One region of the Clostridium algidicarnis genome, then DNA from elsewhere that is predicted to be linked to it. Evidence: riboswitches for the same ligand, from Rfam matches in the RefSeq annotation. Region 1 holds a riboswitch; each other region holds the start of a gene.
The links. A riboswitch is a leader RNA that binds a small molecule or an ion and turns the genes downstream of it on or off. The one in region 1 is predicted to bind cobalamin.

Region 1 (5,699 bases):
AAGTACGTTAAGTCTAATGCTATTGTAGTAGCAAGAGGTGGTAAAACCTTAGGAATTGGCGGAGGACAGGTTAATAGGATTTGGGCAGCACAGGAAGCTTTAGAAAGAGGTAAGGGAGCTTTAGTATTAGCCTCTGATGCATTCTTTCCCTTTGATGATGTAGTAAAAGAAGCTGCAAGCCATGGCATAAAAGCTATAATTCAACCAGGAGGATCTATTAAAGATAAAAATTCAATTAAGGCTTGTGATGAACTTGGAGTATCCATGGTGCTCACTCACATAAGACATTTTAAGCATTAAAAAAGGAGGCTAATATGAATATATTATTGATTGGTTCTGGAGGAAGAGAACATGCCATGGCCTTTAAGCTATCACAAAATCCTAAGGTAGAAAAGATATATTGTGCCACAGGAAATGGTGGTACTGCAATGGAAAATAAATGCGAAAACATAAGGGAAAAGACCATAGAAGAGCTATTAAAATTTGCCAAAGAAAATGAAATTTATATTACCATAGTTGGTCCAGAAGAGCTATTAATAAAGGGAATTGTAGATGAGTTTAATAAAGAAGGACTTAAAATATTTGGACCTTCAAAAAAAGCAGCTTGCTTAGAAGGAAGTAAAGATTTTTCAAAAAGATTTATGAAAAAACATGGAATACTTACAGCTGAATATGAAAGTTTTACCCTTGCACCAAAGGCATTAGAGTATTTAAAAGATTGTAGGTATCCTTGCGTTATAAAGGCAGATGGCATGGCAGCTGGTAAAGGTGTAGTTATATGTAATTCTTTTAAAGAGGCAGAAAAAGTAATTTATGATTTTATGATTGATGATATATTTAATGGCTCTGGTAAAAAGGTTGTAATTGAAGAGTTCTTAGAAGGTGTGGAAGCCTCTATACTTTCAATTACCGATGGAGATACATTAATTCCTTTTATATCTGCAAAGGATCATAAACAAATATTTGATAACAACGAAGGTCCTAATACAGGTGGGATGGGTGTTATAGCTCCAAATCCATTTGTTACAAACAATGTTATGAAAGAATTTAATGAAGGTATTTTAAAACCTACACTTAAGGGATTAAAGGAAGAAGGAATAGAATTTAAAGGATTCTTATTTTTTGGATTGATGATTACTAAAAAAGGTGTATATTTATTAGAATACAATGTGAGACTTGGAGATCCAGAATCACAGGCAGTCCTTCCTTTAATGAAGAGTGATTTTTATGATGTTATTTGTAGTGCATACAGTGGCAAACTTAAAAGTTTTGAAATTAAGTGGGAAGATAAAAATAGTTGCGCATTGGTCATTGCATCTTTAGGATATCCAGGTAAATATAATACTGGGTTTAATATAACTTTAGATGAAAATATAGATGGAAATATATTCATATCAGGTGGGAGGTTAGAAGGAAAAGATTTAAAGACTTCAGGCGGAAGGGTTATTTCGTTAGTTACACTTGGAAATGATTTAGAAGATAGTATAAAACGTTGTTATAAGGAAGTAAACAAAATAAATTTTAAAGATATGTATTATAGAAAAGATATAGGATTAATATAAATAATTAATAAAAACCTATAGTATAGACTTTTAGGCCTATATTTATAGGTTTTTTAAATTTAATTTTATAAATTATTATTATAAAATTTCTTTAGTTGCATCTTTGCTTAAAAGATCTCTGATTTGTGTAAGTAAAACCTCTTCAGTTGTTGGAAGTTCTTCTTTGATTTCTTCTTGAACCTCTTCTTTTCGCTTGAATTTATTAACTAATCTAATTACTAAGAAAATAGAAAAAGCTATAATAAGGAAGTCGAAAATATTTTGAATAAATTGACCGTAATTAAGGGTTAGTATTTTCTCGGGATCAGCAGATTGGCGTAAAACAACTTTTAGGTCTGTAAAGTTAACACCACCTATAATAAGTCCTAGTAAAGGCATTATTATATCAGCTACTAATGAATTAACTATTTTACCAAAGGCAGCACCTATAATTACACCGATAGCAAGGTCAGTTACATTGCCTTTCATAGCAAATTCTTTGAACTCTTTTAACATGAAATCACCTCTTATTAAATTTTTGTTAATAGAATTATAACATTTAAACACATTCCTATCAATAATTATTATTTGTAAGTTAAATTAGTACCTTTATAAAAGGTCTTAGATTTAAATAATTATAAAAATTGTAAGCGTGTTAAATTTCGAAGACAAATATCTTCTTGAAAGTTTAGTTAAATAACTATATAATGATAGATGTAAAATTTAATAATAAGATTAGGGTACTTTTAATAAGTTTAATAGGGAAAGTGTAAAACACTACAGCCCCCGCTACTGTATACGAAGACGAATCCAAGCCACTGGCAATGAAGCTGGGAAGGTTGGAAGAGAATGAAACGTAAGTCAGGAGACCTGCCTTAATCTTTAGCTAGTCCTTCGGAGGGAAGGAGGTGGCGTTTGTAATTTATTGATTTTCATATAAAAGTTATAAACTCACAGTTCCTGTGGGTTTTTTTATGTTGATTTTTTTATAAAATTATATATTTTCAAATAGACATTCGGAGATGATTTTAATGATTCAAATGGTAGGCATAAAAAGCTGTTGCCCCATTGAAATAAGGGAAAAGCTTTCTATAATGGTATACAAGGAAAAAGATGCTTTAGAAAATATGATGAAAGTATCAAAAGAGGCTGTAATAATAAACACCTGTAACAGGACAGAAATATATTTAGATTCAAACAATGAAGATGATATTGAAATAGAAAGTATTTTTAATTTATTAGAGTTGGATGAAAAATATATAGAACATGTTTTTAAGATTACTGGATACAATGCTGTTAAGCATTTAATGGAGGTCTGTAGTGGCTTTCATTCTAAAATCCTTGGAGAAGATCAAATATTAGGTCAAGTAAAAAGGTCTTACAGGGTATCTCTAGAATGTAATACTATTAGGAGCTCTCTTCAAAGGTTATTTCAAATGGCTATAGCCTGTGGTAAAAAGTTTAGAAGTGAAGCTAAGTTATATAAAATACCGGTATCATCAGCATCTATAGTAGCAAAAGAAATAATCAAAGAAAATAAAAAGCATATAATGTTAATAGGATTTGGTGAAGTTGGAAAGCGTATTTATAAATACATAAATAACTTTGAGTTTTCTAAGTTATTTATTGTGGTAAGAGAACCAAATAAAATATCCTTAAATGATCCTAGAGTTAAGGTTATATCCTATAGCGAGAAAAATGAATTCATAAAAGATATAGATATAATAGTAAGTTGTACTTCAGCACCTCATATAGTTATATATAAGGATGAAGTTAAAGATAAACCAATTACTATATTTGATTTATCCATACCAAGAGATGTAGATCCAAAAATAGAAGGATTAGATTATATTAAACTTTATAACATTGATGATATAAGTAAAATGGATAAGTCTAATAAGGATAAAAGAAAAATCCAAATGGAAAAGTGCAGATATATAATAGAAGATCACATTAAAGAATTCATGAACTGGGAAAAGTTAAGAGAGTTAGCTCCACTTTTTAAAGAAATATCTAAGTCAAGTAACAATGTATATAAAGAAAGACTTAAAAGCTATAATAGAAAAAAATATACAAAAAATAATGAGGAATTAGTAGAGGTACTACTAAAAAGCACTTCAGAGTATTACGTGCATAGAGCTATGGAAATATTGAAAGAAGAAAAATTAAAGGGAAGTGATAGTCAGTGTCAGGAGATAATAGAAAAGATTTTTCTTCTAAAGAATTAAGTTCTAATTTAATTAACTCAAAAGATGAGTTAAAGTCTTCCCTTGAAACGTTAGATTTTTCTTTTATATCATTAATTTCAAATAAGATCCGTGTACTTATAGTTGGTGGAGGAGAAGCTGGATACATTAAAACTAAATCGTTTATAGCTAAAGGTTGTAATGTATGGGTATTAGCTACAAGTTTTGATGAAAGATTTGATGAATTCCATGGAAATGGCATAAATATTATAAAAGATACATATAAAGAAAGCTATATTTTAGATAAACATTTAATTGTTATAGCTATTGAGGAATGTGATATTACAAAAATAATACAAAAGCAATGTGAAAATTTAAGTAAGCTATATGTTACTTGTCATAATTTTAGAGATGGAAACTTTGTTGTGCCTATGCAACTAAGTTCAAAGGAAGTTACCTTTGCATTGAATGTAAAAAAAGGAAACCCTAGTATATCTAGATACATGGCAGGCTCAATAGTAAAATCTTTAAATGATCTTGATGGGTTTGTAGATTTTGCAAATTATATAAGGGAAATAGTTAAGGGAGAAACCTTTAAAAAAGAAATCTTAAAATTTATTTCAAATGAAGATTTCGAATTTTATTTTGATAAAGGTTATTCAAGGGAAGTATTGGTAATGTTTTATCCTAGGTTAATTAATTTATTAGGAGTGGAATTGATTGAATATGAAAATTGCTACAAGGAAAAGTAACTTAGCTCAAGTTCAAACAGAAATAATAATGGAACTTATTTATAAAAGGTCTAATATAAAAAGCGAAAAATTATTAATAGAAACTAAAGGAGATAAAAACCTTGATGTTAGTTTAGATAAAATAGGTGGTAAGGGTGTATTTGTAAAAGATATAGAAATTGCTTTACTAGAAGGACGGGCAGATGCCGCTGTTCACAGTATGAAAGATGTGCCCTTTGCTTTAGAACCTTGTTTTGAAATAGCTGCAATACCAGAGAGAGAAGACGTAAGGGATGCTTATATATCTTGCAATGGAGAAAGCTTTTTTTCGGGAAATAAGACTTTGAAAATAGGTACTAGCAGCATAAGAAGAGCTGCTCAACTTAGAATATTAAATCCTAATTTAGATATAGTACCAATAAGAGGGAATGTACAGACAAGACTTAAAAAGATGGAAGATGAAAAGTTAGATGGAATAATATTAGCAGCAGCGGGACTTAAAAGATTAGATATGGAAAACATAATAACTGATTATTTCGATCCCTTTGAATTTGTACCAGCTATAGGTCAGGGTGCCTTAGGCATTGAAATTTTAAAGGAATCACAAAGCGCTAATATATTTAGAAATCTTAACTTCGATGATGATAAAATTTGTGTGGATGCTGAAAGAGAATTCATGAAAACTCTTAATGGAAACTGCCATAGTTGTATAGGGGCCTATGCACATCTAGAAGGACAGATAATGTATATTGTAGGACTTTATGATGTAGGGGGAAGGATAGTAAAAAAAGATATTGTAGGAAATAAAGAAGACTATTTAAAACTTGGAAGATACTTAGGAGAAAAAATTATTAAAGCATAGAAAAGAGGGAATATGATGGAATACGGAAAAGTTTTTCTTATTGGAACAGGACCTGGAGACGAAGATTTACTTACTATAAAGGCTGTTAATGCTTTGAAAAGTTGTACGGCAGTATTATATGATAGACTTATTGGAGGTAATATTTTAAAGTATCTAAATGAAGATTGTAAAATATATTATTGTGGAAAAGAGCCTGGAAGCCACTATAAAACCCAAGAAGAAATAAATGAGATGCTTATAAAGCTTTCTAAAAAGGGGCATATTGTAGGTAGGGTTAAAGGTGGAGATCCCTATGTTTTTGGTAGAGGCGGTGAAGAAGCTTTAGCTTTAATAGAAGAAGATATAAGTTTTGAAGTAGTGCCTGGAATAACCTCTGCTA
Region 2 (5,699 bases), 710 kb from region 1:
GATACTAGGTAAACGTTATTCTGAGTATGCAAAAGAACTTGCAGAAAAAGAAACTGATTTAGTAGCTAAGGAAGAGCTTCTTGAAATTTCTAAGGTGTGTAGTCATGTTCCAGCAAATGCTCCAAGAAACTTTAGAGAGGCGCTTCAAATGTATTGGTTCGTTCATCTTTGTGTTATTTCTGAATTAAATCCATGGGATGCTTATAATCCAGGAAGATTAGATCAACATTTAAATCCTTTTTATGAAAGAGAAATTGAAGAGGGTACATTAACTCATGATGAGGCAGAAGAACTATTACAATGCTTTTGGGTTAAATTTAATAATCAACCTGCACCACCAAAGGTTGGAATAACATTAAAGGAAAGTGCAACCTATACAGACTTTGCTAACATTAATGTAGGTGGAGTGAAGATTGATGGGTCAGATGGAATTAATGATGTAAGTTATATTCTATTAGATGTTATAGATGAAATGAAACTTTTACAACCAAGTTCAAATGTTCAAATAAGTAAGAAGAGTCCACAAAAGTTTGTTAAAAGAGCTTGTGAGATTTCAAGAAAAGGATGGGGTCAACCATCTATGTTTAATACTGATGCTGTAATTCAAGAACTTATTAATGCAGGCAAATCTTTAGAAGATGCTAGATGTGGTGGAAATAGTGGATGTGTTGAAACCGGTGCCTTTGGTAAGGAAGCATATATTCTTACAGGATACTTTAATTTACCAAAGATATTGGAAATAACTTTAAATAATGGTATTGATGTTATGACTGGTGAAAAGTTAGGAATTGAAACAGGAAATGTTAATGAACTTAAAACTTATGATGAACTATTTGAAGCATACAAAAAACAACTTAAGCATTTTATTGATATTAAAGTAAGAGGTAATAGGGTTATTGAAAGAATATATGCAACTATGATGCCAGTACCATTTCTTTCAATTGTAACGTCTGATTGCATTTCCAATGGAAAAGACTATAATGCAGGTGGTGCTAGATACAATGTTAGTTATATACAAGGTGTCGGCATAGGTACAATCACAGATGCTCTAACAGCTATAAAGTATCAAGTATTTGATAAAAAGAATATAACTATGGATGAATTGGCTGAAACATTAAAGGATAATTTTGAGGGCCATGAAGATGTGTTAAAACTTTTAAAAGACAGAACTCCTAAGTACGGAAATGATGATGACTATGCAGATGACGTAATGAAGGAGATATTTGAAGCATTCTTTAAAGAAGTAGATGGTAGGAAAAATGGTAAGGGTGGAGTGTTTAAAATAAATATGCTCCCAACTACATGCCATGTTTATTTTGGATCGGTTATAGGAGCAACTTCAAATGGAAGAAAGGCTTATGTTCCACTTTCAGAAGGGATTTCACCAGAAAAAGGGGCAGACTTAAAAGGGCCTACAGCAGTTATTAAATCAGCAGCTAAGATGGATCATCTAAAAACAGGTGGAACTTTGTTAAATCAAAAGTTTACACCATCCGTTGTAGAGGGAGAAAAGGGTCTTAATAATATGGCAGATTTAGTAAGGTCATACTTTAAATTAGATGGACACCATATTCAATTTAATGTAGTGAACAAAGAAGTACTAATAGAGGCACAAAAAAGCCCTGATGAATACAAAAATCTTATAGTACGAGTTGCAGGATACAGTGACTATTTCAATAATCTTGATAAGGTATTACAAAATGAAATAATTGACAGAACTGAACAAACCTTTGCATAGTGTAGCTCTGTTAAAATATAAGGGGATGTAATTATGAAAAAGACAATAGGATTTATAGGATGTGGAAACATGGGACTTGCTATGGTGGGAGGAATTATTAAAAGTAATATAGTTTCTTCAGATAGCATAATAGTTGGAGATTTAAATGAGAAAAGTTTAAACGCAGCTAAAGAAAAGTATAATATTAATACAACTACTGATAATAATGAGGTTGCTAAAATTTCAGATATATTAATATTATCCGTAAAACCAAATTTATACAAGGTGATAATTAATCAAATAAAAGATGTAGTAAAAGAAGATGTAATAATTGTAACTATTGCAGCGGGAAAAGATATTAAGGGCACAGAAGAAACATTTGGGAGAAAGTTAAAGGTAATTAGAGTAATGCCTAATACTCCAGCACTTGTTGGAGAAGGTATGTCTGCAATATGTCCTAATGACATGGTAACTAAAGAAGAATTAGAGTATATGGTTACTATATTTGAAAGCTTTGGGAAAGCAGAAATAGTTGGTGAAAAATTAATGGATGTGGTAACCGCTGTAAGTGGATCAGCGCCAGCTTATGTGTATATGTTTATAGAGGCTATGGCGGATGCTGCAGTATTAGATGGCATGCCAAGGAACCAAGCTTATAAGTTCGCAGCTCAAGCAGTATACGGGTCTGCAAAAATGGTATTAGAAACAGGGATGCATCCAGGAGCTTTAAAAGATATGGTTTGTTCTCCAGGTGGCACAACCATAGAGGCTGTAGCAACTCTTGAAGAAAAGGGACTAAGAACAGCAGTTATTTCAGCTATGAGAAACTGTACTAAAAAGTCTATTGAGATGTCTAATTTAAAATAAGGTATGCATTTATGGAAATAATTAAGATGCTGTTAGAAGTTTAGAATCTTGTTTATATAACTTAAAAAAAACTCCTTTGGGAGTTTTTTTAAAGTCGTTAATATATTGTTAATATATAAAGAGTAAATAGAAGTTAGACCTTATAGCAAGGAGCTAGATTGCTTATATAAAAGTTAACAAGTTTTGAATAAACTATTAAATATATTAAAATAGATATAGAAAATTAAATAAGACTAAATCAACTACGAATTTATAAGATTATATAAGTTAAAAGGGAACCAGGTTAAAATCCTGGACGGTACGGCCACTGTATTTGGGGAGCTACTTCAATGTTATTATAAAGTCACTGGAATTTATTTTTCTGGGAAGGCGGAAGGATGCTATGAACCATAAGTCAGGACATCTAACTAGTTGAAAGTGTAGTAGGGGCCTTCCGATTAAAGGTTTAACACAAGATATTAAGATTTCTATATAAGTTTACTATTATACTATAAGTATATTTATATAGGGTTTGTATATATTAGTTAAACCTTAGCCTTTAAAGCTAAGGTTTTTTATTATTATAGAATAATTTTAATGCACCTATTCACAGTGAAAAGCTAAGTGATAGGTGCATTTTGCTTTTAACTAGGACCTTTTATATAAATAACATAAATTTAGGTAAATGAGTTTATCTAATAAGGAGGTATTAAAAACTGAAATTAAAAAATCGTTTTAATCTTAAACAAAGAAAGGGTGTTAGTATGAAAAGAAATAAATTCCAATCTTTAAGTATCGTTTTAATTTTTTCTATACTTTTAAATATCATATCATATGTTCCGGTTAAAGCTTTGGCAGAAGACAAGGAAGATTTAATAGAAGAAGCTATAGAAACAACAAAAGGTAATATAAAGTCACTTTCAAAGTATGAAGATAATGATACATTAGCCTTAAATTTATTAGGGGAAAATATAGATTCAAATAAAATAAATATTTATGAATATAAGAGTCTTAAAACTTATCCAAAGAATATTATAAATTTAGTTGCAGCAGGTAAGAATCCTGAAGATTATGAAGGCAAAAATTATGTAAAAGAAGTCTTAGATGGACAAACAGAAAGTGGACTTTTTGTAGTAAATAATGAGCAGGAAGATTCATATCCTGAAAATATGGCAAATGCCATTATTGCAATGGACATGACTAAGGCTGAATATAATAAAGTATCAGCAGTTAAGTTATTAATGAGCTTTGCAAAAGAATCTGAAGAAGGTAAGAGTTTTGATGACAATGTTGTAAAAACATCTCTTGCAATAATTGCTTTATCTTCACATAAAGATGTAGAAGGTGTTAATGCGTTAATTGAAGAGTTAAAGGAATATTTAAAAAGTGAACAGCTTTATGATGGTAGTTTTTCAATTAATTCTTTAGCAGATGATGATTCAGATTCAGAAGGAAATGCAGTAGCTACAGCTATGGTAATACATGCCCTTGTAGCACTTGGGGAAAATCCACTAGAGGATGAATGGGTTAAAGATGGTACAAATCTTTTAACAGCTCTATTATCTTTTAAAGAAGAAGACAAGTTTATATTCAATAGTACTTATAGAAAAGTTTCAGAAAATGAAGCCACATCTCTTTCAATACTAGCTTTAAAGAGTATGGAAACGGGCAAGTCAGCATATAAGACAGTAAAGCAAGAACAAAAAGAAGCGAATTCTATAGAGATAGTAGCAGCTAATACTTCTATTAAAGAAGGTAAAACTCTATCTTTAGAAACAAAGATTTTAGATAAAGATAAAGATATAGTACAAGGTAATGAAATTATATGGACTATAGATGATGAAAATATTGCATCCATAGACGAAAAAGGTATATTAAAAGCTAAAATTCACGGAACAACTAATGTTCATGCTTTGATAAAAGGGAATGAAGATATAAGTAGTGATATAAGTATAAGTGTGTATTCTCCTGTAGCAAAATCTATAGAAATATTAAATACTGAAGAATCTATAGAAATTGGAGATAGCATACCTTTAAAATCTATGGTAAAAGACCAGGATGGCGAAGATATTAAAAATGCAAATTTGATTTGGAGTGTGGATAATAAAAAGCTAGCTTCAATTGATAACGATGGATTTTTAAAAGCACGCAAAGAAGGTATTATAACAGTATTTGCACAACTAGATAATGATCAGAATATAAAGATAGCAAAAAGCTTTAATATTAAAAAGCCTAGTTCATTAGAAGACATAAGTGTGGAAGATAAGGCAAAAATAAAAAATGAAATCGAAAATTTAAAGAAGTTTTATGAAATGGAAACTGTAGAATCTATGGTTCCAATTGCCTTAAGTAAGGTTAATGTAGATCAAAAGATATTAGACAAGGTTTATATAAAAATAGGAGAATCTTCGTTGATATATGCTCAAAATATATTGGCATTGGTTGGTTCAGGGAAAGATCCTAAAGCTTATAAAGGGAAAGATTATATAAAATCGCTAGTTAAATCCCAAAGAAAAGAAGTTGGAAAGTTTCAAGGCCAATTCATAATGAATGAAGAATTAGATATTGATGCGCCTGCTATACTAGCATATTCTATAATAGCTTTAGAAACTGCAAAAGCTGATTATGATAAAGAACTTGCTATTAATGCATTAATAGATTTAATACTTAATAATAAAAATACAAGTAATACCTATAGCAATATAGAGTCTAATGGTATGGCCCTTATAGCATTAGCTTCTCACCCTGAAATTAAAGGGGTTGATAATGCTATAAGTACAATTATTACTACAATGAAAGCTTCGCAAAAACCTGACGGAACCTTTGAATCAGGTAATAAATCAAGGGCTTTAGCTATAGTAATTCAGGGCTTAGTTGCGAATAATATAAATCCTCTTTCTAAGGAATGGATTAAAGATAAAAGTATGCTAGATGCACTTTTGAAATTTAAGGCAGCACCAAGAGGTAATAATAAATATGGTGGCTTTGCAAAGTTTGAAGGTGGAGCATATGAAATGGTAGCTACGTCACATGTAATTGGGGCATTAGTTGACCTATATTATGGACAATCAATATTTGAAATAAAAAATGATTCTATGAGTGAAATAAAAGAACCAGCAGTTATATCAGTTGAAGG
Region 3 (5,699 bases), 600 kb from region 1:
GAATTTACAAGAGTATGAAAATGCTATTGAAAGGATAGAGAGTTCATATGAATATAAGATAAATAGTGCAAAGGTCCATGAAAGTAAAGATGAATTACAATTTATCTTAAGTAATAAAGAAAAAGATATAGAAAAGGCTAAAAAGGATATTTTAAAAACAGAAGAAGAAATAAGAAAAGATATGTTAGATGTAAGGATAGAGGAATATAATAATAAATTAAATATTATTAATAGATTTCCAAATATAAAATATATTATAGAAGATAATAGTGGAGATAGACTTAACACTAATATAGAAGATGATTTAAATGAGGAAACTATTAGTAATTTAAAAAATGATAGTGATTTTTATTTAATTTTAAATATAGAAAACAAGAAAAATGTACTTGAAAGTGCAGATTCCAATTTTACTAAAGAACAACTAAAAAATATTATTAACAATGATAGTTTCAATTATAGAAATACAGAAAATAAAAATTTGAAAATATCTTATTTTGTACCAAAAAGTTTTATTTATGAAGATGAAATAAGTTTAGGAAAAGAAAATTATAATAAGTTAAAATCCAAAGCATTGGTGGAAAAAGCGATTCTTTTATCAGCAGTTCTTGTTACCTTATCAATCTTAGCTTTAATATATCTAAATATTCAAAGAAAAGATAAAAACAAAGATAAAAGTATTCTTGAGAGAATATATAGTAGAATATACATTGAATTTCAACTTGTAATATTGTGTATAGGATTAGTTTCAATTATTATTACCGCTTATGAGTCTTTAAAAGAGCCAGTGTATACAATACTTTTAGGAATAGCTATGATAGGTACCTATTATTTAATGGCATTTACTTATGGAAGCATAATTGAAGTAAAAGAATTAGGGATTAAAGAGCTTCTTCGAAGGAAAAGTTTAATATATAAGATGATAAACGGATTAAATAAAATAGTAAAGAGTGCAGTAGAAGAGGTATTTCTTATAAAATCTACAGGAATTAAGATAGCAATATTTTTAATCTTAACATTTATATTTATGGTATCAATGTTATCTTTACGTGGATCTAGACGTGGATCTAGTGATTTTATAACATTAATTTTAGTCATATATATACTGACCTATATAATTTCAGTTATATTATATGTAGTAAAATCTGCAAATTATCTAAATAAGATAGTAGTTGGTAGTTTTAAAATCGCTAATGGAGATTTAAATTATGTTATTGATGAAGGTGGCAAGGGAATTTTAAAAGACCTTTCTCATAATATAAACAATATGAAGAGTGGACTTAAAGAGTCTATTGATAGTGAGGTAAAAAGTGAAAGGATGAAGACAGAACTTATAACTAATGTGTCTCACGATTTAAAGACTCCTCTAACTTCTATAATAACCTATGTAGATTTAATTAAAAATGAGGATTTGACTAAAGAGGAAAGAATGGATTATATAAAGGTTTTAGAAAGAAAGTCTGAAAGGCTGAAAATTCTTATAGAAGATCTTTTTGAAGCATCAAAAGCTGCTAGCGGAGAGGTGGAGCTTAATATAGAAAAGGTAGATATAACATCACTTTTAAAACAAGCTTTAGCAGAATTTGAGGAAAAAATCAAGGAAAGCTCTTTAGATTTTAAGATTAATCTTCCTAAAGAGAAATTATATATAATGGTAGATGGTAAAAAGACCTGGAGGATATTAGAAAATCAAATTAGTAATGCTTTAAAATATTCATTAGAAAATACAAGAGTTTATATTAATATAGAAGATATAGATAATAAAGTAGTTATAACTATAAAAAATATATCAGCTTTTGAAATAGATTTTAATGAAGATGAGATACTAGAAAGATTTAAAAGAGGAGATCAATCTAGAAATACTGAAGGATCTGGACTAGGCCTTGCTATTTCAAATAATTTAACAAAGCTTCAAGGGGGAGATTTTAGAGTTAGCGTAGATGGAGACTTATTTAAAGTGATTATAGAATTTCCCAAGATTTAATATAGTTAAGCTAATCATTATAGAGAGTTATCATTATTAACACTTCCAGATAAATGAACTTAATCTAAAGATAATAATTCACTAGTACTTAAGTATGATTATATTACTAAAAAGAGGAGATAGTTCTCCTCTTTTTGCATTACTTATTTTTACAAATAAGTAATTTTATTAGAACTATTATTTTAGTAGTGACAAAAGATCTTTATTGAAAATTAAAAATATAATTATTATTTGAATAAAGATAATAAAAGGTATGCCATATTTAAACTTAGAGTGTTTGGTTTTGTGTCTAAACTTTTTCATGCCTAAATAAGAACCAATACTGCCTCCCAAAACAGCTATAATAATTAAGGTGCTTTCGCTTATTCGCCACTGAGATTTTTTGGATCTTGATTTATCTATGTACATAGATAAAAATCCTAAGATATTTAAAAGTATAAAGTAAAACAAAATAAGTTTGTAAATAATAATCAGCCCCATATCATAAATTTTTAGTATATCTAATTAATTATATCATTAGTTGAAAGAATATAAAAAGTAAAGTGGAAACCTTTATAATGGCCTGTAGAACCTTAATTTAAATGTTAAAAATACTGTGATAAAGCTAATTTAATAATTAAATCAATAAAAAATATCTTCATTGACACAATATATAGTGTGTGATAAGATTTTATTAACTAGATATTGAATTATATAGGTGGCTACAAACATTGTAGCTTAAAAGGGAATTAGGTTAAAATCCTAAACGGTCTCGCCGCTGTACTGGAGAGAGGTTTGCCATTACCACTGATTTATCGGGAAGGGGCAGATGTTGATGAGCCAAAGTCAGAAGACCTGCCTATATTGTAATCACTGTTTACTCTACGAAGTATAGAGGGGTGAGGTAGTTAAAATCTAAATTTTAGCTATTATCCTTCTGCCTACATTTGCAGAAGGATTTTTTAATTTAATTCTATTGATTTAAACTAGAAAATGTTTTATGATGGAAAAGTTATTGTTTAAAAAAGAAAGCAAAGCTTTTTATGGAAGGAAGTAATGTTTATGATTACAAAGATTAAAAAAAGAGATGGTAGAGAAGTAGCTTTTAATATGGAGAAGATTACGAATGCCATGATTAAGGCCACTAAATCTATAAATGAATATGATTATGATATAGCGTTTGATTTAGCTAAAAAAGTAGCGAATTTACTAGAAGAAGACGAAATAAATATTCCAACTGTTGAGGAGATACAAGATATAGTTGAAAAAGTTCTTATAGAAAATGAATATGCAAAAACTGCCAAAGCTTATATATTGTACAGAGCTGAAAGAACAAGGGTTAGAGAAATGAATACAAGGCTTATGAAGGTATATGAGGATTTAACATTTAAACAAGCAGAAGACAATGACATAAAACGTGAAAATGCTAACATAGATGGAAATACTGCCATGGGGACTATGCTTAAATATGGTTCAGAAGGTGCTAAGGAATTTAATGAGATGTTTGTTTTAAATCCTAAGCATTCAAGAGCTCATAAGGATGGAGATATTCACATACATGACTTAGATTTTTTAACACTTACTACTACTTGTTGTCAGATAGATATTATTAAGTTATTTAAAGATGGATTTAGCACAGGACATGGATACTTAAGAGAACCTAAGGATATTCAAAGTTATTCTGCTTTAGCCTGTATTGCTATTCAATCTAATCAAAATGACCAGCATGGAGGCCAAAGTATTCCAAATTTTGATTATGGGTTAGCTATTGGTGTAAGGAAGACCTATGTGAAATTATATAGAAAAAATATTGTAAATGCTTTAGAACTATTAACAGAAAAAGAAGATATATTAGATTTTACTGAGAATATATTCCAAGAGATTAAAGAAGATTATGATCTTATGCCTTCTCTAGAAAATGATGAAAAATATATAAAAATTGAAAAAGAATATTTATGTAAATATATAGATGATAATAGTATAGTAGAAAAGGTTCAAGAATTTGCTAAAAGAAAGGCAAATAGTGAAACAGATAGATGCACATATCAAGCAATGGAGGCTTTTATACATAATTTAAATACCATGCATAGCCGTGCAGGGGCCCAGGTTCCATTCAGTTCTGTAAACTATGGAACTGATACTTCGGCGGAAGGAAGAATGGTAGTTAAAAATCTTCTTTTAGCTACTGAAAGAGGACTTGGAAATGGTGAGACGCCAATATTCCCTATTCAAATATTTAAAGTTAAGGAAGGGGTAAATTATAATGAAGGTGATCCTAATTATGATTTATTTAAACTTTCTTTTAGAGTTAGTGCAAAAAGGCTATTTCCCAATTATTCATTTATAGATGCTCCTTTTAATCTTAAATATTACAAAGAAGGAAATCCTAATACAGAAATAGCATATATGGGATGTAGAACAAGAGTTATGAGTAATATTAATGATAAGTCAAAAGAAGTAGTTTATGGAAGGGGCAATCTTAGCTTTACAACCATAAATCTTCCAAGAATAGCTTTGAAAAGCAATAAAAATATAGAAAAGTTTTTTGAAGAGCTTGATAAAGAAATGGATATTGTTATAGATCAATTAAAAGAAAGATTTGAGATTCAATCAAAGAAAAAGGTTAAGAATTTTCCTTTTCTTATGGGACAGGGAGTCTGGATAGATTCAGATAAGTTATCCTGGGAAGATGAAGTAGGAGAAGTACTTAAGCATGGAACTTTATCTGCAGGATTTATAGGACTTGGTGAATGCCTTAAAGCATTAACAGGAAGTCATCACGGAGAGTCAAAGGATGCCCAAAAGTTAGGACTTGAAATTATTTCATACATGAGAAATGCTATGGACCTTGCAACAGAAAAATATAAGCTTAATTTTTCTATTATAGGAACTCCTGCTGAAGGTACTGCTGGCCGTTTTGTAAAACTTGATAGAGAAATATATGGATCAATTGAAGGAGTTACGGATAGGGAGTACTATACTAATAGTTTTCATGTTCCAGTTTATTATGAAATAGGAGCATTTAATAAGATAAAAATAGAAGCACCTTATCATGAACTTACAAATGGAGGACATATAACTTATGTAGAGTTAGATGGTGATCCAAGTCAGAATCTTCAAGCCTTTGAAAAGGTAATTAGAACTATGAAAGAGTGTGGTGTAGGATATGGTTCTATAAATCACCCTTTAGATAGAGATCCAGTCTGCGGATATTCAGGTATAATAGGGGAACAGTGCCCGGGATGTGGTAGAAAAGAAGAAGATGTAAAATTCCAACGTATTCGTAGAATAACAGGATATCTTGTAGGTACTTTAGATAGATTTAATGATGCAAAAAAAGCAGAAGAAAGAGATAGAGTTAAGCATTTATAAAGAAATTAACAACTTATTTTATAGGGGGATTCTATATGGATACTAAATTAAGGGTTGCAGGCATAATAAAAGAATCTATTGTAGATGGACCAGGAATAAGACTTGTAGTGTTTGCTCAAGGTTGCCCACATAATTGTGAGGGCTGTCACAATCCACATACTCATTCATTTAATGGAGGAAGTTTTATAGATATAGAAGAAATATTAAATGAAATGAGAAACAATCCGCTTTTAGATGGAGTAACATTAAGCGGAGGAGAGCCTTTTGAACAGGCAAATGCTTTCACTGAACTTTCAAAAAGGGCTAAAAAAGAAGGCTATAATATAATTTCATATACAGGATATACTTATGAATATATAGTAAGTTA
Region 4 (5,699 bases), 1.5 Mb from region 1:
TTATATGGACTAATAAGGTTGAAATATAATACCCTAAATAATTAGATAACCCTCCGTTAAAGGTAATCATTATAGAAATAAGGATACCCACTACTACTGCTAATAGACTATTCATATTTAATCTCCCATCTTTAATATTCTTAACTAATTTATATCATAGAACAATGAAAAACCAATATGACATATGTCACAAAACATATAAAATATATACTATAATTAAAATATAGGAATATAGGGGGATTTTATTATGGTTAAAATAAATGATAAGTACAAGCTCAATTATTATGTACAAAGATACAATATAAATGATATATTTCAAAAAGATATGATGCCTTATATGGATTTAGTTTTATTTGAAAAAAATGAACATATCTATAAGGCTGGAGATGATATGACGTATTTTTATTTTTTGGTAAAGGGTAAAACTAAGGTTTACAATCTTCTTAAAAATGGCAAAAGCCTATTATTGAAGTTCTATAAACCTCTAATAATAGTAGGTGATGTAGAGTTTATTGATAAATATAAAGCTGATTCTAATATCCAAGCAATAGAGGAGTGCTTATGTATAGGTATAACTATGGAAAACATAAGAAAGTATGCTATAGATGACTGTAAGTTTTTAAGATATATATGTAAAGAGCTTGGAAATAAATTAAGTAGTATATCTAAACATAGTGCCATAAATCTCTTATATCCTTTGGAAAGTAGATTTGCAAGTTATCTTCTAGCCACTACCCCTGAAAACAACGATTATTCAAAGGTTCATGAAATTTATACAGATAAGCTTACAGAAGTAGCAGAACTTCTAGGAGCTAGTTATAGACATTTAATTAGGATTATTCATAAACTTGAAGAACAAAATATAATAAAGAAGCAGAAGGGTTCTATAATTATATTGGATAGAGGGGCTTTAGATGACATAGCAGAAGATATATATGAAATCTAATTATAATTTACCAGAGAAGTTAAACTATAATTAGATGCATAATGTTAATATAACTTTATTTTTTAGGCCTTGGCTTTCTTGTATTTTTTCTAAAGCTATTATTTGAATTAGATCTTTTAGTGGAAGGCCTATTATTTGAGGTCTTCTTTTTAATGTCATTATTAATTATTGGCGCTGTTATATTTATAGCATAAGGATGGTCTTTTACAACTGGGATAGATTTTTCTATAAGATGCTCTATATCTTTAAGATATGCAAATTCTTCCTCATCACAAAAGGATATTGCTATTCCATTTAAACCAGCTCTACCAGTTCTTCCGATTCTGTGGACATGGGTTTCTGGTACATTAGTTAAATCAAAGTTAATAACATGAGATAAATGGTCTATATCAATGCCTCTTGCGGCTATATCTGTTGCAACTAAAACTCTTGTTTTGCCTTCTTTAAAATTGCTTAAAGCTAATTGCCTTGCAGATTGTGACTTATTTCCATGTATAGCTTGAGCATTTATTCCTGCCTTAACTAGGTCTTCAGTTATCTTATTTGCTCCGTGCTTTGTTCTTGAAAATACTAGAGCAGAAACAATAGATTTGTCTTCCAATAAGTGAATTAGTAATGATCTTTTATTCTTTTTTGAAACAAAGTATACTGATTGATCAACAGTATCAATAGTAGAAGAAACAGGTGCTACTGCAACTTTAACTGGATCTTTTAAGATGGAATCCACTAATTTTTTAATCTCGTTTGGCATAGTTGCTGAAAACAACATGTTTTGCCTAGTTACAGGTAATCTTGTTATGATTTTTTTTACATCATGTATCATACCCATATCAAGCATGCAATCTGCCTCATCAAGGACAAAGAACTCTACACGATGTAGATCAATAAACTTTTGATTAACCAGGTCAATTAATCTTCCAGGTGTTGCAACCAAAATATCCACTCCAGATTTTAATGCATTAGTTTGTGGATTTTGAGATACGCCACCAAAGATAACTAAGGTTTTAAGGTCTATATATTTCCCGTAAGATTCAAAGCTTTCACCAATTTGAATAGCAAGTTCTCTAGTAGGAGCAAGTATAAGTGCCTTAATATGGTTGGATTTTGACTTAGGGTTTTCTTTATTAATCATAAGCTGAAGTATAGGTATAGCAAAGGCAGCTGTTTTACCAGTACCAGTTTGTGCACAACCTAGAAAGTCTCTTCCATTAAGTATAGGGGGAATAGACTGCTCTTGTATAGGTGTTGGCTTTTCATATCCTTCAAGTTTTAAAGCCTTTTTTATTGGGGTTATAATATTTAAGTTTTCAAATAACATTTTTTCTCCTTAAAGGTGGATATTCTAAGTTTTAAATGAGCTAAATCTATTAAATGACATTGTGTAATTTTATTTTAAACTAAACAATCATTATTATGATAATACAACATTTAAGAAACCACCATTTTTAATTACGTATTTTAGTATATATTATTGTTGATAAATATCAATAAAATTCACAGTTTTAAAAATCATAATATTTAATTATAGTAAAAGATATTTATATTTGTATTTTTATAAGGGTGATAATATTTTACGACTTTAATATAATAACACAAACTAATGGATTTCCCTAAAATATATTAAATAATACACAACTTATGTGGTTAAATTTTCTATGGATGTTAATAATATAAAAGGCAGAGTATTTATTATAAAAAGTAACTATTAATTTATACTTGTGTAATATATGGAACATTTGAGGTGAAAGCAATGAGAATACCAAATCACATAGGAATAATTCCAGATGGCAATAGAAGATGGGCTATAGATAAAGGCTTATCTAAAGAAAGCGGATATAAATCAGGTATTGATCCTGGATTATTACTTTTTAAGTTATGTGAAAAACTAGGAATTAAAGAGATAACCTATTATGGATTTACAGTAGATAATACTAAAAGACCAAGGGAACAAATAAAGGCATTTACAGAGGCTTGTATTAATTCTGTAAACATACTTTTAAAGGAGGATGCTGAACTTCTTGTAGTAGGAAATACTAAATCTCCAATGTTTCCAAAAGAATTGCTTCCTTATACTACAAGGAGGGTCTTTGGGAAGGGAGGAATGAAGGTTAATTTTCTTGTTAATTATAGTTGGAAGTGGGATCTTGAGCATCTAAAGAGGTCTAAAAGTGTAAGCAATAACATTACAAATCAAATTCAATCTTACGATGTTTCAAAAATGGATTTAATTATAAGGTGGGGAGGACGAAGAAGATTAAGTGGATTTCTTCCAGTGCAGTCTATTTATTCTGATTTTTATATAATAGAAGATTATTGGCCAAATTTTAAAGAAAAACATTTTTATGATGCAATAAATTGGTATGATGCTCAAGATATAACTCTTGGGGGATAATAGGATATTAAATATAAAGACTTCACTGATTGTAACCTGTTGAATAGAGCATAAATAACTGATATAATTAAAGCGTAGCATAATAAAATAATAATTGTTTTAGGTACCTTTTTAGGTTTAATAGGGAAAGTGGTGAAGATCCACTACAGCCCCCGCTACTGTATACGGCGACAAAACCAAATCCACTGGAGATTATCTCTTTCTCTGGGAAGGATGGTGAAGGATGACCCGTGAGTCAGGAGACCTGCCTTAGACAATGTATGGGACTTCGGAGGGAAGCAAAGCCATGAATAATAAGTATTAATAATACTGATTTTTTTGTTGTGTAATTATTGAGCTTATTGATTCATAAGATTAGATACTTTATGCCTCCGTTTTACGGAGGTTTTATTTATTTAATTTTTATGAGTCATTTAGTATCTATCATCATTAATGTAACTAATAACTTTTTCAATTTAAGCATTAGTGGTAAGAAAGTATAGAGATTAGTTTATATCTTTTAGGAGATGTTAGCATCATGGAAATTGTTGATACTATAGCTTAGTAAAAAAAATATGTGGGGAGAATATCTAAATGAGTAAAATCAAAAGTCACAGAGAAATCAGAAAAGAAAAAGAAAAGGAAAAGGAATGGTACGTTAAGGTAATTAATATTTTAATAGGAAGTTTCCTTTATTCTATTGCAATCAATGCATTTATAATACCTCATAGACTTTTAAGTGGAGGAGCTGCAGGGATATCTCTTATCTTACAATATGTATCAAATATACCTTCAGGGTATTGGGTTTTTATTATTAATATACCGGTATTTATTATAGGGTATAAGTTAGTAAATAGAGAGTTTGTAGTTTTAAGTTTTATTGGAATGGTATCAATGTCTATATTTTTAGTTTTAACAAAGGATATGGTAAGTGTACTTAAAATAGAGGATATTTTTATATCAACTTTAGCAGGAGCCGTTGTGAGTGGAATAGGAATGGGAATGATATTTAAACAAGGTGCCTCTCAAGGAGGGACTGACATAGTAGCTATAATCCTTCGAAAAAGAAATGGAATGAAAATGTCCACTTTATACTTTGCTCTAAATGGTGTAATTGCAATGATGGGAATCTTCGTTACAAATCTTACATTAACACTTTATACTTTATTATTGATGTATATAAAATCAGTGGTTATAGATAAGGTTTTAAATAGCTTTAATAAGAAAAAGATATTATTAATAGTTACGTCTAAGGAAGAAGAAGTATCAGATTGCATAATTAAAAAGATAGGAAGAGGCACTACCTTCCTTTACGGTGAGGGGGCATATACTGGTGTCAAAAGGAAGATAATATACTGTGTAGTTAGTGAAAATGAATTAAATATGGTTCAAAAATTAGTAGAAGAAATAGATGAGTCAGCTCTTATTTCAGTTTCGGAAGCGGCAGATGTTCACGGAAATGGATTTTTACGATCGGTTATATAATAAAATTATAGGGGGGGTATTATGAGAGAGAAGGGAAAGGAATTAATTTTTATAAGTATAGGTAATTTAATGGTGGCATCAGGTATGTACTTTTTTCTTATGCCTAATAATTTAGCTACTGGAGGAGTTAATGGACTTGGTTTAATAATTAATTATTATTTACCTAAGTTCCCTGTTGGTGCTTTGATGATGATGATGAATTTAATCTTATTTACCGTAGGCTTCTTAATCATAGGAAAGGCCTTTGGAGCAAAAACTATATATACAAGTTTAGAACTTTCAGGCATGATATGGATAATGGAAAAGCTATGGCCTTTAAGTGGGCCTTTAGTAAACGATATGATTATAGAATTAATATTTGGTATATTAATGACTGGTATAGGTATGGGCATCATATTTTATCAAAATGCATCTACTGGTGGCACTGATATAATTGCTAAAATAATAAATAAGATTTTTAACATTAATATGGGGGTAGCCTTATTAATATCAGATTTCACAATAACGCTTATGGCTGGAGCTACCTTTGGTTTAAGAATTGGTATGTATGCATTACTTGGAGTTATTATAAATAGCTTTGTAATTGACTCAGTAATTGAAGGCTTTAATATATGTAAAGAAGTTGTGGTTATAAGTTCAAATGGTGATAAAGTCAAAAAATATATTATGGATGAATTAGAAAGAGGAATTACAATATATTCTGCCAATGGAGGATATACAGAAGAAACAAAAGAGGTTATAACTACGGTTCTAGATAGAAGAGAGGTAATAAAATTAAATAAGTATATTAAAGGAATAGATAAGGATGCTTTTATAATAGTTAGAAGTGTTCATGAGGCTATAGGTGAGGGATTTAAGATAGGTATTTAACCAAATTACAAGAAAGAACTAAGAGAA

Region 2: another riboswitch for cobalamin. It lies ahead of BV55_RS0108330 (Ig-like domain-containing protein); the one in region 1 lies ahead of hemA (glutamyl-tRNA reductase).
Region 3: another riboswitch for cobalamin. It lies ahead of BV55_RS0114485 (anaerobic ribonucleoside triphosphate reductase); the one in region 1 lies ahead of hemA (glutamyl-tRNA reductase).
Region 4: another riboswitch for cobalamin. It lies ahead of BV55_RS0104605 (YitT family protein); the one in region 1 lies ahead of hemA (glutamyl-tRNA reductase).

What each region holds. Positions count from the first base shown of each region.
Region 1 is NZ_JNLN01000001.1:2,413,269-2,418,967, forward strand. It holds gene purH (bifunctional phosphoribosylaminoimidazolecarboxamide formyltransferase/IMP cyclohydrolase) at 1-300, shown strand, start outside; gene purD (phosphoribosylamine--glycine ligase) at 315-1,562, shown strand; gene mscL (large-conductance mechanosensitive channel protein MscL) at 1,641-2,057, opposite strand; cobalamin riboswitch at 2,263-2,433, shown strand; gene hemA (glutamyl-tRNA reductase) at 2,573-3,769, shown strand; gene BV55_RS0111490 (NAD(P)-dependent oxidoreductase) at 3,727-4,479, shown strand; gene hemC (hydroxymethylbilane synthase) at 4,448-5,320, shown strand; gene cobA (uroporphyrinogen-III C-methyltransferase) at 5,336-5,699, shown strand, end outside.
Region 2 is NZ_JNLN01000001.1:1,706,286-1,711,984, forward strand. It holds gene hypD (trans-4-hydroxy-L-proline dehydratase) at 1-1,738, shown strand, start outside; gene proC (pyrroline-5-carboxylate reductase) at 1,772-2,584, shown strand; cobalamin riboswitch at 2,819-3,005, shown strand; gene BV55_RS0108330 (Ig-like domain-containing protein) at 3,328-5,699, shown strand, end outside.
Region 3 is NZ_JNLN01000001.1:3,017,158-3,022,856, reverse strand. It holds gene BV55_RS14975 (HAMP domain-containing sensor histidine kinase) at 1-1,981, shown strand, start outside; gene BV55_RS15460 (DUF1294 domain-containing protein) at 2,159-2,461, opposite strand; cobalamin riboswitch at 2,660-2,837, shown strand; gene BV55_RS0114485 (anaerobic ribonucleoside triphosphate reductase) at 3,023-5,332, shown strand; gene nrdG (anaerobic ribonucleoside-triphosphate reductase activating protein) at 5,368-5,699, shown strand, end outside.
Region 4 is NZ_JNLN01000001.1:924,604-930,302, reverse strand. It holds gene BV55_RS0104625 (DMT family transporter) at 1-115, opposite strand, end outside; gene BV55_RS0104620 (cyclic nucleotide-binding domain-containing protein) at 248-946, shown strand; gene BV55_RS0104615 (DEAD/DEAH box helicase) at 1,002-2,264, opposite strand; gene BV55_RS0104610 (undecaprenyl diphosphate synthase family protein) at 2,697-3,338, shown strand; cobalamin riboswitch at 3,423-3,604, shown strand; gene BV55_RS0104605 (YitT family protein) at 3,912-4,802, shown strand; gene BV55_RS0104600 (YitT family protein) at 4,824-5,672, shown strand.